DNA from 3 places in the Streptomyces similanensis genome. Region 3 is predicted to be linked to each of the others. Evidence: riboswitches for the same ligand, from Rfam matches in the RefSeq annotation. Region 3 holds a riboswitch; each other region holds the start of a gene.
The links. A riboswitch is a leader RNA that binds a small molecule or an ion and turns the genes downstream of it on or off. The one in region 3 is predicted to bind cyclic di-AMP.

Region 1 (4,418 bases), on a different contig from region 3:
GGAGCGGTGCGACATCATGCACTTGAAGCCGTTGCGCTGGGCCAGCTCGACGGCGTCCAGGGTCTCGGTGAGCGAGCCGATCTGGTTCACCTTCACCAGCAGGGCGTTGGCGGAGCCCTCCTCGATGCCGCGGGCCAGACGCTCGGGGTTGGTGACGAACAGGTCGTCGCCGACGATCTGGACCTTCTCGCCGAGGCGGTCGGTGAGGACCTTCCAGCCGTCCCAGTCGTCCTCGAACAGCGGGTCCTCGAGGGAGACCAGCGGGTAGGCCGCCACCAGCTCCTCGTAGTACTCCGTCATCTCGGCGGCGGAGCGCTCCTTGCCCTCGAAGAGGTACTTGCCGTCCTTGTAGAACTCGGAGGCGGCGACGTCGAGCGCGAGGGCGATCTGCTCGCCGGGGGTGTAGCCGGCTTCCTTGATCGCTTCCAGGATCAGGTCCAGGGCCTCGCGGTTGGAGCCGAGGTTCGGGGCGAAGCCGCCCTCGTCGCCGAGACCGGTGGCCAGACCCTTGGACTTCAGGACCTTCTTGAGGGTGTGGTAGACCTCGGCGCCCCAGCGCAGCGCCTCGGAGAAGGACTCCGCGCCGATCGGGGCGATCATGAACTCCTGGATGTCCACGTTGGAGTCGGCGTGCGAGCCGCCGTTCAGGATGTTCATCATCGGCACCGGCAGCAGGTGCGCGTTGGGGCCGCCCAGGTAGCGGAAGAGCGGCAGGTCGCTGGCCTCGGAGGCGGCGTGGGCGACGGCGAGGGAGACGCCGAGGATGGCGTTGGCGCCCAGCGAGCCCTTGTTGTCGGTGGCGTCCAGGTCGAACATGGCCTGGTCGATCAGGCGCTGCTCGGTGGCGTCGTAGCCGACCAGCTCCGGGCCGATCTGCTCGATCACGGCGAGGACGGCCTTCTCGACGCCCTTGCCCTGGTAGCGGCTCGGGTCACCGTCGCGCAGCTCGATGGCCTCGAAGGCGCCGGTGGAGGCGCCGGACGGGACGGCGGCACGACCCGTGCTGCCGTCGTCGAGGCCGACCTCGACCTCGACCGTGGGGTTGCCTCGGGAGTCCAGGATTTCCCGGGCTACGACGACGTCGATGGACGGCACGAGCATCTCCTTCGTGGATGTGACGCTTGAAGTGCGGGGCAGGTGTGCCTTGCGGCTAGAGCCTAACCGTCCCGGGACGCCGACCGGCTGACCGACCGTCCCGTGGACAGGGTGACGGTACACATTGTTCCAGCACGGAACAAAGGGGCCGGTGACGGGGCCGGGAACAGAAGGTGAAAAAGCCCCGCCCCGGTGCGTACGGGGGAGAACGCACCGGGGCGGGGAGCCCGTGGGGACGGGGGGTGTCGGCCCCACGTGAGCGCCATGGTGGCGCTCACGCCTGGGCGGGGCCGGTGGCGGGCCTGGCCGCCCGCTGTCACTTCAGGTGCAGCTGCTGGCCCGGGTAGATGAGGTTGGCGTCCTCGACGATGTCCTTGTTGAGCTGGAACAGCTTCTCCCAGCCGCCCTGGACGTGGTGCGCGGTGGCGATGGAGCTGAGGGTGTCGCCGGCGACCACCTTGTACTCGCCGTCGCCCTTCTTGACCTTCTTGCCGGTCGGGGTGGTGACGGTCTTCTTCGGGGCCGGGCGCGTCAGCGAGCGGTTGGCGCTCTGCTCCTCGGTGGAGCGGGTCGAGGTGCTGCTCTTGGAGCTGCTGCTCGACGAGGAAGAAGAACTCGACGACGAAGAAGAAGACGACGAGGAGGAGGACGAAGAAGAGGAGGAGGACGAGGACGAGCCGCTGCCGCCGCCGGAGGAGGACGAGGCGCCGGACAGGCCCTTGCCGCAGACCGGCCAGGCGCCCTTGCCCTGGCCCGCGAGGACCTTCTCGGCCACGGCGATCTGGGCCGACTTGCTCGCCAGGTCGGCGCGCGAGGCGTAGGCGGTACCGCCGAACGCGGCCCAGGTGGAGTTGGTGAACTGCAGGCCGCCGTAGAAGCCGTTGCCGGTGTTGATCGACCAGTTGCCGCCGGACTCGCACTGGGCGACCGCGTCCCACTCGGAGGTGGTGGCGGCGGAGGCGTTGCCCGCGGCCATCAGCGGGGCGGCCACGGCGGCGCCGGTGACTCCGGCGAGCGCGATGGCACGGGTGGCCTTGGAGGGACGACGGTGCTTGCCCTTGCTGGAAAACAGCATGGATGGATCCCCTCACCGACGCCTGCGAGGTGAGCTGTCGGGTTCGGGCCGGTTGAGTTGCCCGGCCGTGCCTTTGGGGAGGCACGGCTTCACCCCCAGCCGCTCCGGTTCGACTGCCCGGCGCGGCACTTACCTTGGGTCCCCCGCTCCTGCCTGCGGCGCATGACGCGACGACTGTTCCCGTACGGCCGCTGGCAGGATTCGGCGTTGCGGCAGCCGGGGCTCGCGGTGACGAGCGGTCATGACCGTAGACACGCGATCGACGGAATTTCAAAGACGATCAGGGCTTCTGAGACTCATCCCACACTTTCCCCGAAAGGGACATTCGGTGCGAAGCGTGACGTGAACTGCCCCTACTTTGCGGCGTTTTCGGCGGGGACATCCAGGCTCTGACCGGCGGCGATGCGGTCGGGGTCGGAACCGATGGCGCCCTTGTTCGCGGTGTACAGCGCGTGCCATCCGCCGTCCACGTCAAGGGAGTCGGCGATGGAGGCGAGGGAGTCGCCGGAGCGGACCGTGTAGGAGCCGCCGGCCGTGTCGGTGGTGAGGCCGTCGGCCCGGGAGGCGTGCCGGCCGGCCGTCGCGGCGGCGGAGCCGTCGGCCGGGTTCTCGGCGGCGCTGCCGCCGCGGTGCCGGCCGCCACTCAGCGCCCCGGTGTCCACGAGGGCCGAGGAGCCCACGACTTGGCGGGGATCGGCCGGGTAGGCCGCGTCTCCGTAGCCGCCGGTCCCCGTGCCCGTCGAGGGCGTCGCGTCGGGCGCGCCGGAGGGGTGGGACGTGCCGGAATCGGCCGCGTCGTCCTTCTTCGGGATGGAAGAGGAAGAAGAGGGGGAAGAAGGCGTATCGGTGTGCTTCGTGCCGGAGTCGGCCGGTCCGTTCGCCGAGTGGGACGTACCGGACTTACCGGGCGCATCGCCCGTCGCGTCGGTGTCGTCGGCCGAAGAACCGGACGAACCGGTGGAGTTGGCCGCATCCTGGGACGAGTCGGACGGGCCCGGGTCCTCGGATCCGGACGAACCGGAGGACTTGGAGGAACCGGACGAACCGGACGACGTGCCGGTGTCCGTGCCGCCCTTGCCCGGGGCGGTGGACGAGGAGCCGCCCACGCCCGTGTCGACGTCGGCCGCGCCGGTGCTCTTGGTGAGCCCGGCGAGCAGTCCGCAGGTGTGCCAGGCGCCGGGGCCCCGGTCGGCGAGTATCTTCTCGGCCACGGCTATCTGCTGGGACCGACTGGCCTGGTCGGCGCTCGCGGCGTAGGTGAGGCCGCCGTACTGCTCCCAGTCGTCCTGGGTCAGCAGCAGGCCGCCGTAGTAGCCGTTGCCGTTGTCGGCGCTCCAGGAGCCGCCGGTCTCGCACTGGGCCACCTTGTCCCAGGTGGTGCCGTCGGCCGCGCTCGCGCCGGAGGCGGCGACGAGCGGGATCGCGATGGCGGAGCCGGTGACCCCGGCGGCGACGAGGAGGGCCGGAGCCTGGCGGGGGCGACGGTGACGACCGTTCCCGGAGAGCATGCGGAGACCTTTCGGCGACAACGGTGACGGCGCGGCGGGCGGTGACCGCCGCCGCGCTGATGCGTGAAGGTAGCCGCTCCCGATCACTTGTCACAAGTTAATGCCGCGTAGATCACGTGGTGATCACATAGTTGAACGTGTGTCAGCTTCGGGTCGGCCGCGCGTCGGCCTCGCGCCGGTCTTGCGTCGGCCTCGCGTCGGCTTTGCGTTCGTCAAGGAGTCGCGGAGGTGGCGGTGAACCGTACCGGCAGGGTGCGCAGACCGCGCATGATGAGGCCGCCGCGCCAGCGCAACTCCTCCGGGTCCGCGTCCAGTCGGAGGTCGGGGAGCCGGGTGAGGAGGGTGGCCAGCGCGGTCTGTCCCTCCAGGCGGGCGAGCGGGGCGCCCAGGCAGTAGTGGATGCCGTGGCCGTAGCCCAGGTGCTGGTTGTCCCGGCGGGCGAGGTCCAGGGTGTCCGGGTCGGCGAACCGCTCCGGGTCGCGGTCGGCGGCGGCCAGCACCACGAGCACCGGATCGCCGGCCGCGATGTCCTGGCCGCCGAGGGTGAGCGGGCGGGTGGCGAAGCGCCAGGTGGCCATCTCCACCGGGCCGTCGTAGCGCAGCAGCTCCTCCACGCCGGTCGCCAGCAGGGCGTGCTCGCCCGCGGCGAGGGAACGTTGCAGCCGGGCGCGCTGCTCGGGGTGGGTGAGCAGAGCGTAGGTGCCGTTGCCGATGAGGTTGACGGTGGTCTCGAAGCCGGC
Region 2 (4,418 bases), on a different contig from region 3:
TGGCGACCTCGGCGTCATGGGCCCGGGCGACCTCGTCGAGGGCGGTAAGGACCTTCTGGCCGCGCTCGGTCGCCAGGTGCTTGGCGGCGCCCTCGGCCCGTGCGCTGTCCACCGTCGCGCCCGGCCGGTACTTGCCGGTCAGGAAGCCGGAGGCCAGCGCGAAGTACGGCATCGCGGCCAGGCCGGCCCGCTCGGCGAGGTCCCGCAGCTCTCCCTCGTAGGTGTCGCGCGAGACGAGGTTGTAGTGCGGCTGGAGCGCCACGTAGCGGGCCAGGCCCTCGCGCTCGGAGAACTCCAGGGACGCCTTCAGGCGCTCGGCGGAGATGTTGGAGGCGCCGATCTGGCGCACCTTGCCCGCCCTCACCAGCTCGTCCAGGGCGCCGATGATCTCCTCGACGGGCACCTCGGGCTGGTCGAAGTGGGTGTAGTACAGGTCGATGTGGTCGGTGCCGAGCCGCTTGAGGGAGGCGTCGGCGGCGGCCTTGATGTTGGCGGCGGACAGGCCCTTGAAGTCGGGGTGCTGGCTGACCTTGGTGGCGATGACGACGTCGGAGCGGTTGCCGCGCTCCTTGATCCACTCGCCGATGATCGTCTCGGACTCGCCGCCGTGGTTGCCCTCGATCCACGCGGAGTAGGAGTCGGCGGTGTCCACGAAGTTGCCGCCGGCCGCCGCGTAGGCGTCGAGCACGGCGAAGGACCGGTTCCGGTCGGCGGTCCAGCCGAAGACGTTGCCGCCGAGGGCGAGCGGGAAGACCTCGAGGTCGGACTGGCCGAGCTTGCGAAGAGAAGTCATGTACGACATCAACGGCCATGGCAGAGCGGCCCATTCCGTGCCCCGCCGGATCCGGGCGCAAAGATCGCGCAAACAGCGCCCGGCGGAGCGTCCGTGCGGGGCCGTCTCAGGGGTTGAGGCCCTTGCCGTTCAGCCACGCCATCGGGTCGATGCCGGTGGCCTGCCCGCCCGGGTGCACCTCCAGGTGCAGGTGCGGCCCGGTGACGTTGCCGGTGGCGCCGACCCGGCCGATGACCTCGCCGGTGCCGACCTTCTGGCCGGCCGAGACGCTGATCGAGGACTGGTGGCAGAACCACAGCTCGGTGCCGTCGTCGAGGGTGAGGATCGTGCGGTAGCCGTAGGCGCCGGCCCAGCCGGCCTCGGTGACGGTGCCGCTGTGGATGGCCTTGATCAGCGTGCCGGTGGGCGCGGCGAAGTCGAGGCCGGTGTGGTGGCCGGAGGACCACATGGAGCCGGCCTGGCCGAAGGTGGAGGTGATCGTGTAGGACGAGGTCGGCAGCGTGTACTGCTTGGCCAGCTCGGCCAGGCGCGCCTCCTCGGCCTTCTTCCTGGCCTCCTCCTCCGCCCGCTTCTTCGCGGCGGCGGCCTTGGCCTCGGCCTCCTGCTTGGCCTGGGCCGCGTCGGCCTGGGCCTTCTTCACCGCGGCGGCCTCGGTGGCGGCCCGCGCCTTCGCCTCGACCTGGGCCTGCTGCTGCTCGGCCTGGGCCATGATCCGGTTGCGCAGCGCCTCGCCCGCGTCGGCGGTGCCGCGCGCGGCCTGGACCTGCTGGGCCTGCTCAGCCTGCGGGACCTGGGGGGTGGCCTCGACCACGTCGCTGAGCGCGGTCGCCGAGCCCACGGGTGCGGCGGTGTCCTCGGCGGAGTCGTCGAAGAGCGCGCCGACCGCCGGCAGGTGGTCCACGGAGGGCAGGTCGGGCAGCGAGAGGGAGACCGGCGGCTTGCCGGTGTTGGCGCTGGCCATGCCGCCCGCGCCGACGGCGGCGATGACGCCGACGCCGAGGACGGTGGAGCTGCGCGCGAGCCCGCCGCCGCGCTGCTTGGCGACGCGGTGCCGGCCGCGTACGGGGCGGAGGGAGTCCTCGGTGGGGTTCCACTCCTCCCAGGGGCCCTCGTCGGGGCGCCGCTCGCCGTAACCGAAGGACTCGGTGCGCCGGCTCGGCAGGAACGGGGCTTCAGAGGCAGGCCGGTTGGACGCCACGCGGGCGTGCTCCTTTCCTTCCGCGTCGCCTACCGGGTTAGCTGACGGGTTCGGAGCGGGAAGGTCTCCTACGCGCGTCGACCGGCCATGACGGCACGGGTGACGTGCGATTCACCCCAAGGTGGTGGTTCCCCGGTTCCCTCGCGGGATTCGGCGCGTGCGCGCACGGAGCCGCCTCTGGTGACGGCTGGGACGACCGCGCTGCGTTATCGAACGTTAATAGACGTGGGGGTTTGATTCCAAGCCGTGCGGCTTGATCATTAAACCTTTTTGGCCAGGACATACCGCTCACGGGGGACTGAAGGCGGGTGAGTTGACAAAGAATCAGGCCATCCACGGGCTCTCCTCGGCCATCGGCGGTACGCGGCGCGAGGTGATGGTGTGTCAGTTGTTATGCGGAGGGGGTCGGCCCGCTCACGTGTGGTGACGGGGGGCGAGGGTCGAGGGCCACGGTGTCCGGGAAACACTCAGGGCCGGAATCCTGTGATCGGATTCCGGCCCTGAGTCTTCAGTAGCGGGGACAGGATTTGAACCTGCGACCTCTGGGTTATGAGCCCAGCGAGCTACCGAGCTGCTCCACCCCGCGTCGGTGAAACCAGTGTATCCCATGTTCGGGGCTGGTTGCACACGAGTTCACCTGAGCCCCGGATCCAGGTGCCGGTTGGGCTCCCGGGCCGCCGCCTCGTACTCCGGCAGGACGACGACCTCCGCGCCCGCGCCCGCCAGGAGCCCGGCCCCGTCGGCCGCCTCGACGAACGTGTCCGGCTCCCGCCAGGCCGTGACCACCCGCCGCACCCCGGCGTCCAGAATCAGCCGGGCGCACGGCCGCGGCCGGGAGGCGCGTCGGGCGCACGGCTCCAGGCTGCTGTACACCGTGGCCCCGCCGAGCCGCGGATCGGCCGGGTCGATCTTGGCGAGTGCCGCCTCCTCCGCGTGCACGACGGGATCGCCGGCCTCCCGCGAGTGGCCCCGCGCCAACTCGGTGCCGTCGGCGGCGACCACCACCGCGCCCACGCTGAACGCGGTCGCCGAGGGCGGGCACCGCAGCGCCAGCTCGCAGGCGGTCCGCAGCCAGTGCCGGTCGGCGGGGACGGTCCGCCCGCCGGCGCCGGGTGCGGTGGGCTCGTACCGCAGGAGGACCACGTCCCCGACGGCCCGGGTCTCCACCAGCCGCAGCCGCCCGCCCTGGTACGACCCCGGCCCGAACAGCCGGGGCGCGGCCGGGTCGCCCACGAACAGCGGGGCGAGCACGAGCTGCACCTCGTCGGCGAGCTGCCGCTGGAGCAGCTGGGTGTGGATCGTGCCGCCGCCCTCGACCATGAGCCGCCGCACACCGAGCACGTCGTGCAGGTGTGCGAGCAGCAGCCGCCAGTCGAGCTCCGGGCCCAGGGGCACGACGTCGACGGCGGGGTGTGTGGCCGGGGTGAGGCCGGTGCGCCGCAGGCGCGCGGCTCCCTCGTCGGTGGTGTAGACGGCCTTCGCGCCGCCCGTGTGCCAGAAGCGCGCCCCAGGGTCCAGTTCGCCCGAGGCGCTGACCGTGACCTTCAGCGGGTACTCCGGCAGCCCGGCGGCGACCCGGGCCGCGCGCCGCTCGGGCGAGTTGACCAGCAGCCGCGGGTTGTCGGCGCGCAGCGTGCCGGCCCCGACGAGGATCGCGTCCACGGACGCCCGTACCTCGTCCACCCGCTCGAAGTCGGCGGGGCCGGACAGCAGGAGGCGGTCGGGGCCGGTGTCGTCCAGGTAGCCGTCGAGGGAGACGGCGGCGGACAGCAGGACGTACGGGAGGGGCATCGACGCGTTCTCCTCGGGCGGGAGGCAGGTGGGGCGGGCGGCCGGCCGCGTGGCCGGGACGTGCTCCCAGTCTGGCGGAGGCCGCGCGCCGCCCGCGGCTACGGGATGCCGAGTTCGAAGAGGGCGTAGCCCGCGTACGAGCCGGAGGCCAGCGCCGCGATGCCGAGCAGCGTGTACAGCAGGGCGGGGCCGATCCGGCGCAGGGCGAGGGCGAGCGGGAGGAACAGCGGGAAGGCGGGGAGCAGGTAGCGCGAAACGTTGCCGAAGATCTGCTGGCTGCCCAGGACCAGGACCATGGTCATGACCGTGTAGACGACCAAGGCGACCGGTGGCCGCAGCCGGATCAGCAGCAGGAGCAGCGCGAGCGCCAGCAGGACGACGCCGACGCCGATCAGATCCTCGTAGGGGTAGGCGTAGATGTAGTCGTAGTGGCCCACCGGCAGCGACCTGAGCACGCGCAGCGTGTGCTTGCCGTAGTCGAAGGAGTGGGCCCACGCGCCGCTCTGGAGCTTGAAGTAGCCGCCGTAGTCGCCCATGCGGTGGCCCACCCAGGCGAGGTAGCCGGCCAGGCCGAGCGGGGCGATCAGCAGCGCGGCCAGGGGGCGGGCGCCGTCCTCGCGCCGGCGCAGCGCGAGC
Region 3 (4,418 bases):
CGCCACCCGTGCGGGGCTGCTCTCGCTCGCCCGCGACTGGGGCGAGCGGCCCGGCGTGATCCTCCAGGAGTACCTGCCGCGCGAGCAGGCCGAGGACTGGATCGTGCACGCCTACTTCGACCGCGACTCCACCCCGCTCGCCCTGTTCACCGGCGTCAAGGTGCGCTCCTGGCCGCCGCACGCGGGCATGACGGCGAACGCGTACGTGGTGGACAACCCCGAACTCGCCGACCTCGCCGCGCGGTTCGTCAAGCAGATCGGCTTCACCGGGATCGCCGACCTCGACCTGCGCTTCGACCGGCGCGACGGGCGGTACAAGCTGCTGGACTTCAACCCGCGCGTGGGCGCCCAGTTCCGGCTGTTCGAGAGCGAGGCGGGGGTGGACGTGGTGCGCGCCATGCACCTCGACCTGACCGGGCGGCGCGTCCCGGAGGGGGAGCAGCGGGCCGGCCACCGCTACGTCGTGGAGAACATCGACCTGCCCGCCTGGCTCGCCTACCGGCGCAGCGGCTACACCACCCCGCACGCCCCGGCGCGGGCGAGCGGGACCGAGCTGGCCTGGCTGGCGGGCGACGACCCGATGCCGTTCCTCACGATGCTCGCCCGCTTCGTACGGCCGGGAGCCCGGCACCTGTACCAGCTGTGGCGCACCAGCCGACGCGGCGGCGGCCCGTCCGGCACGGGCGCCTGAGCGGACCTATGCGGATGCGGTCATCTCGCCCGGGACGAGCGGGGGTTGGCCGGTGCGCGGGGGTCCGTGCGCGCGGGGGCTGGCCGGTGCGAGGGGGTCCGTGCGCGCGGTGGTTCCGGGGGCGCCCGGGGTGCGTGCTCGCGGTGGTTCCGAGGGTGCCGGAGGTCCGTATTCTCTGATCATGGCCGCTCCCCCTCCCCCCGCGTACGCCCTCATCGCCACCGACCTGGACGGAACGCTGCTGCGCGGCGACGACACCGTGTCCGAACGCTCCCGTGCCGCGCTCGCCCGGGCGGCGGCGGTCGGCGCCCGGCACCTCGTGGTGACCGGACGGCCCGCGCCGCGGGTGCGGCCGCTGCTGGCGGCCCTCGGCGGGCCGGGGCTGGCGGTGTGCGGCCAGGGCGCCCAGCTCTACGACGCCGTGGCGGACCGGCTGCTGTGGTCGGTCACCCTGGACCGGGAGACGGCCGAGACCGCGCTCGGCAAGATCGAGGCCGAGGTGGGGGAGGTGTACGCCGCGGTCGACCAGGACGGCGTGGACGGGCTGACCCTGATCGAGCCCGGGTACCGCATGCCGCACCCGACCCTGCCCGCCCGGCGGGTCGAGCGGCGCGACGAGCTGTGGCGGGCGCCGATCAGCAAGGTGCTGCTGCGCCATCCCGCCCTGAGCGACGACGAGTTGGCGGCGGCGGCCCGGGGCGTGGTCGACTCGCTGGCCACGGTCACCATGTCGGGGCCGGGGACCGTGGAGCTCCAGCCGTGCGGCATCACCAAGGCGACCGGTCTCGCGCTGGCCGCTGAGCACCTCGGGCTCGGCCGGGAGAGCGCCCTCGCCTTCGGCGACATGCCCAACGACATCCCGATGTTCCGGTGGGCGGCCCGGGGCGTCGCCATGGCCAACGCCCACCCCGAACTCCTGGCGGTGGCCGACGAGGTCACCACGTCGAACGAGGACGACGGCATCGCCGTCGTCCTCGACCGGTTGTTCGCCTGAGGCGGGCCGGGCCGCTGGGGGCGGCCCGGCCGGGCTCGGTCAGTACGCGCTGTAGACGTTGTCGATCGAGCCGTAGCGCGCCGCGGCGTAGTTGCAGGCGGCGGTGATGTTCGCGACCGGGTCGTAGATGTCGAACGACGTGCCGGCCACGTGGTACGTGTTGAACGTCGGCTGGATCACCTGGAGCAGGCCCTTGGACGGGATGCCCTTGGCGGCGTTGGAGTCCCAGAGGTTGATGGCCAGCGGGTTGCCGGAGGACTCGCGGATGATGTTGCGGTGGATGCCGTTGTAGGAGCCCGGGATGCCCTTCTCGGCCATGATCGCCAGGGACTCGCGGATCCAGCCGTCGAGGTTGTTCGGGTACGAGACCGAGCTGACGGCCTTGGTGGTGGCCGGGGCCGCGGAGGCGCTGGTGGCGCCGATCAGCGGGACGGCGAGGACGGCGGCACCGGTGCCGCTGACGGCGAGGGTGCGCAGGATGCGGGCGGTACGGGTACGGCGCTGACCGTTTGCGGCCATGGGGGACTTCCTCTCCGTCGCCTGCGAGGTGAGCTGTCGGGTTCGGGCGGGGAGGTGCCCGGCCGCGCCCCGAAGGGCACGGCTTCACCCCGAGCCGTTCCGGCGCGGCGTACGACGTAGGACGACGTACGGCGCTCCGGCCCGGCGACTTACCTGGGTCCCCCGCTCCTGCCATGGGTGTCGGTTCGTTGGATTCGGGCGGCGGCAGGATTCGGCGTTCCGCCCGACTGGCCCGGAACGTATGCGAGAGCACATGTCCAGAACAAGTGCCGAAACCACACCTCGTCCTAATTGACCTTGGTCTGGGGCGTTTGGGATGCTTGATCCTTTGCATTCGCCAAGAGTCAACTGGCTTGCCGGGAACGGGAAAGCGGGGTGTCGCGACGGGCCGGGGTGAGGGGACCCCGCGTGACTCAAGTCACGGTTTGCCGGGCGGGAGGGCAATAACGGCTAAGCGGAATTGGGATGCCAATACGGTTAAATCGGGCCATGGCACTCACGTATGTGACGGTCGTCACTTCTGGTGACGTCCTGGCCCTGGCGTACGTGTGTACCTGTGGGCATGTGTGCGAGGGAGGGCGACCGCAGTACGGGAGGAGCGAGTCGATATATATCTGTTCATACCTGGCGATGAGATGTATATCGGGCGCGATCCGATACCGCCTGGCCTGTAGAGGTGGGCACTGGCGGTGATCGAAACCTGACCGGATACGCTGACTTGAGTGATGGCAGCGACCTATCGACAAACCGTGTAATCGCCAGCAGACACCAGCAGACAGGAGACACCTCGTGACCGTCGTCGGGCCATTCGGGCTGAGCGTGCGGGACCAGGCTGTCGAAGCCGATGTCCAGGCCGGGTTGACGGCTGTCGAGGAAGGGTTGCTCGAAGCCACCAAGAGCGAGGTCCCCTTCATCACGGAGGCCGCGCAGCACCTCGTCAAGGCGGGCGGGAAGCGGTTCCGGCCCCTGCTCGTCATGCTCGCGGCGCAGTTCGGCGACCCCTACGCGCCCGGGATCGTGCCCTCGGCCGTGGTCGTGGAGCTGACCCACCTGGCGACGCTCTACCACGACGACGTCATGGACGAGGCCGCGGTGCGCCGCGGGGTGGCCAGCGCGAACACCCGCTGGGCCAACTCGGTCGCGGTGCTGACCGGCGACTTCCTGTTCGCCCGCGCCTCCCAGATCCTCGCCGACCTCGGTCCCGAGGCGGTCCGGGTACAGGCCCTGGCGTTCGAGCGGCTGGTCACCGGCCAGATCCTGGAGACCGCGGGACCCCAGGACGGCCGGGACCCGGTCGACCACTACTTGGACGTCCTGGCCGGCAAGACGGGCTCGCTGGTCGCCGTCTCCTGCCGGTTCGGCGCGATGATGTCGGGTGCCGACGAGACGGTCGTGGACGTGCTGACGCAGTACGGCGAGCGGCTCGGCGTCGCCTTCCAGCTCGCCGACGACGTCCTGGACATCGCCTCCGACTCGCACGAGTCCGGCAAGACGCCCGGCACCGACCTGCGCGAGGGCATCGCGACCCTGCCCGTGCTGCGGCTGCGCGAGCGCGCGGCGCGGCTGGGACTGGCCGAGGACGTCGCCCTGTGCGAACTGCTCGCCTCCGACCTCGCCGACGACGCCCGGCTCGCCGAGGCGCTGGCCGCGCTGCGCGCCCACCCGGCCCTCGAACAGGCCCGCCGGGACACCGTGCGCTACGCCGAGGAGGCGCGCGCGGCGCTGGCCCCGCTGCGGGAGTGCGACGCCAAGGCGGCGCTGCTCCAGCTGTGCGACGCGGTGGTGCACCGGGCCGGCTGACGCCGCCCGCACCCCCCCGCCTCCCGGTGCTCGTCGTCCGGTCCCCTAGGGGACAGGGCGGCGAGGCCCCTGGATGTCATACCCCAGTCGTATGCGCGGTTGCCTCCGCGGGCTGACGTATCTTCGCCGCCGATTTGGTCGGATGGAAGTACGGACCACACCACTCCTCACCGATTCGGGTGAGAATGGCGGCTCAGGGTGGGGACAGTACCGACGGGCAGCCGCCGCCGACCACGGAGGTAGGGCAGACATGGCACCGTACGAATCCGACGGCAGCAGGGACGTCGAGGAGACCGACGTCCCGCACTCGCGGCGGCGCAAGGCCGCCCGCTACGCCGTACCGGCCGCGGTGGTGGGGGTGGCGGCGGCGACCATCGGGCTCGTCCCGGCGCTCGCCGACTCCGGCGACCCCGA

Region 1: linked by a shared signal. The riboswitch ahead of ABEB07_RS36040 (transglycosylase family protein) and the one ahead of ABEB07_RS37440 (transglycosylase SLT domain-containing protein) in region 3 are both predicted to bind cyclic di-AMP.
Region 2: linked by a shared signal. The riboswitch ahead of ABEB07_RS32535 (M23 family metallopeptidase) and the one ahead of ABEB07_RS37440 (transglycosylase SLT domain-containing protein) in region 3 are both predicted to bind cyclic di-AMP.

What each region holds. Positions count from the first base shown of each region.
Region 1 is NZ_BAABKC010000132.1:81,108-85,525, reverse strand. It holds gene eno (phosphopyruvate hydratase) at 1-1,095, opposite strand, end outside; gene ABEB07_RS36040 (transglycosylase family protein) at 1,412-2,170, opposite strand; cyclic di-AMP (ydaO/yuaA leader) riboswitch at 2,175-2,341, opposite strand; gene ABEB07_RS36035 (transglycosylase family protein) at 2,524-3,678, opposite strand; gene ABEB07_RS36030 (cytochrome P450 family protein) at 3,891-4,418, opposite strand, start outside.
Region 2 is NZ_BAABKC010000113.1:11,339-15,756, reverse strand. It holds gene ABEB07_RS32540 (aldo/keto reductase) at 1-793, opposite strand, end outside; gene ABEB07_RS32535 (M23 family metallopeptidase) at 900-1,991, opposite strand; cyclic di-AMP (ydaO/yuaA leader) riboswitch at 2,003-2,157, opposite strand; tRNA gene ABEB07_RS32530 (tRNA-Met) at 2,504-2,577, opposite strand; gene ABEB07_RS32525 (dihydrofolate reductase family protein) at 2,625-3,782, opposite strand; gene ABEB07_RS32520 (glycosyltransferase family 39 protein) at 3,881-4,418, opposite strand, start outside.
Region 3 is NZ_BAABKC010000141.1:91,727-96,144, forward strand. It holds gene ABEB07_RS37430 (carboxylate--amine ligase) at 1-691, shown strand, start outside; gene ABEB07_RS37435 (HAD family hydrolase) at 873-1,685, shown strand; gene ABEB07_RS37440 (transglycosylase SLT domain-containing protein) at 1,725-2,204, opposite strand; cyclic di-AMP (ydaO/yuaA leader) riboswitch at 2,210-2,400, opposite strand; gene ABEB07_RS37445 (polyprenyl synthetase family protein) at 2,994-4,004, shown strand; gene ABEB07_RS37450 (LolA family protein) at 4,255-4,418, shown strand, end outside.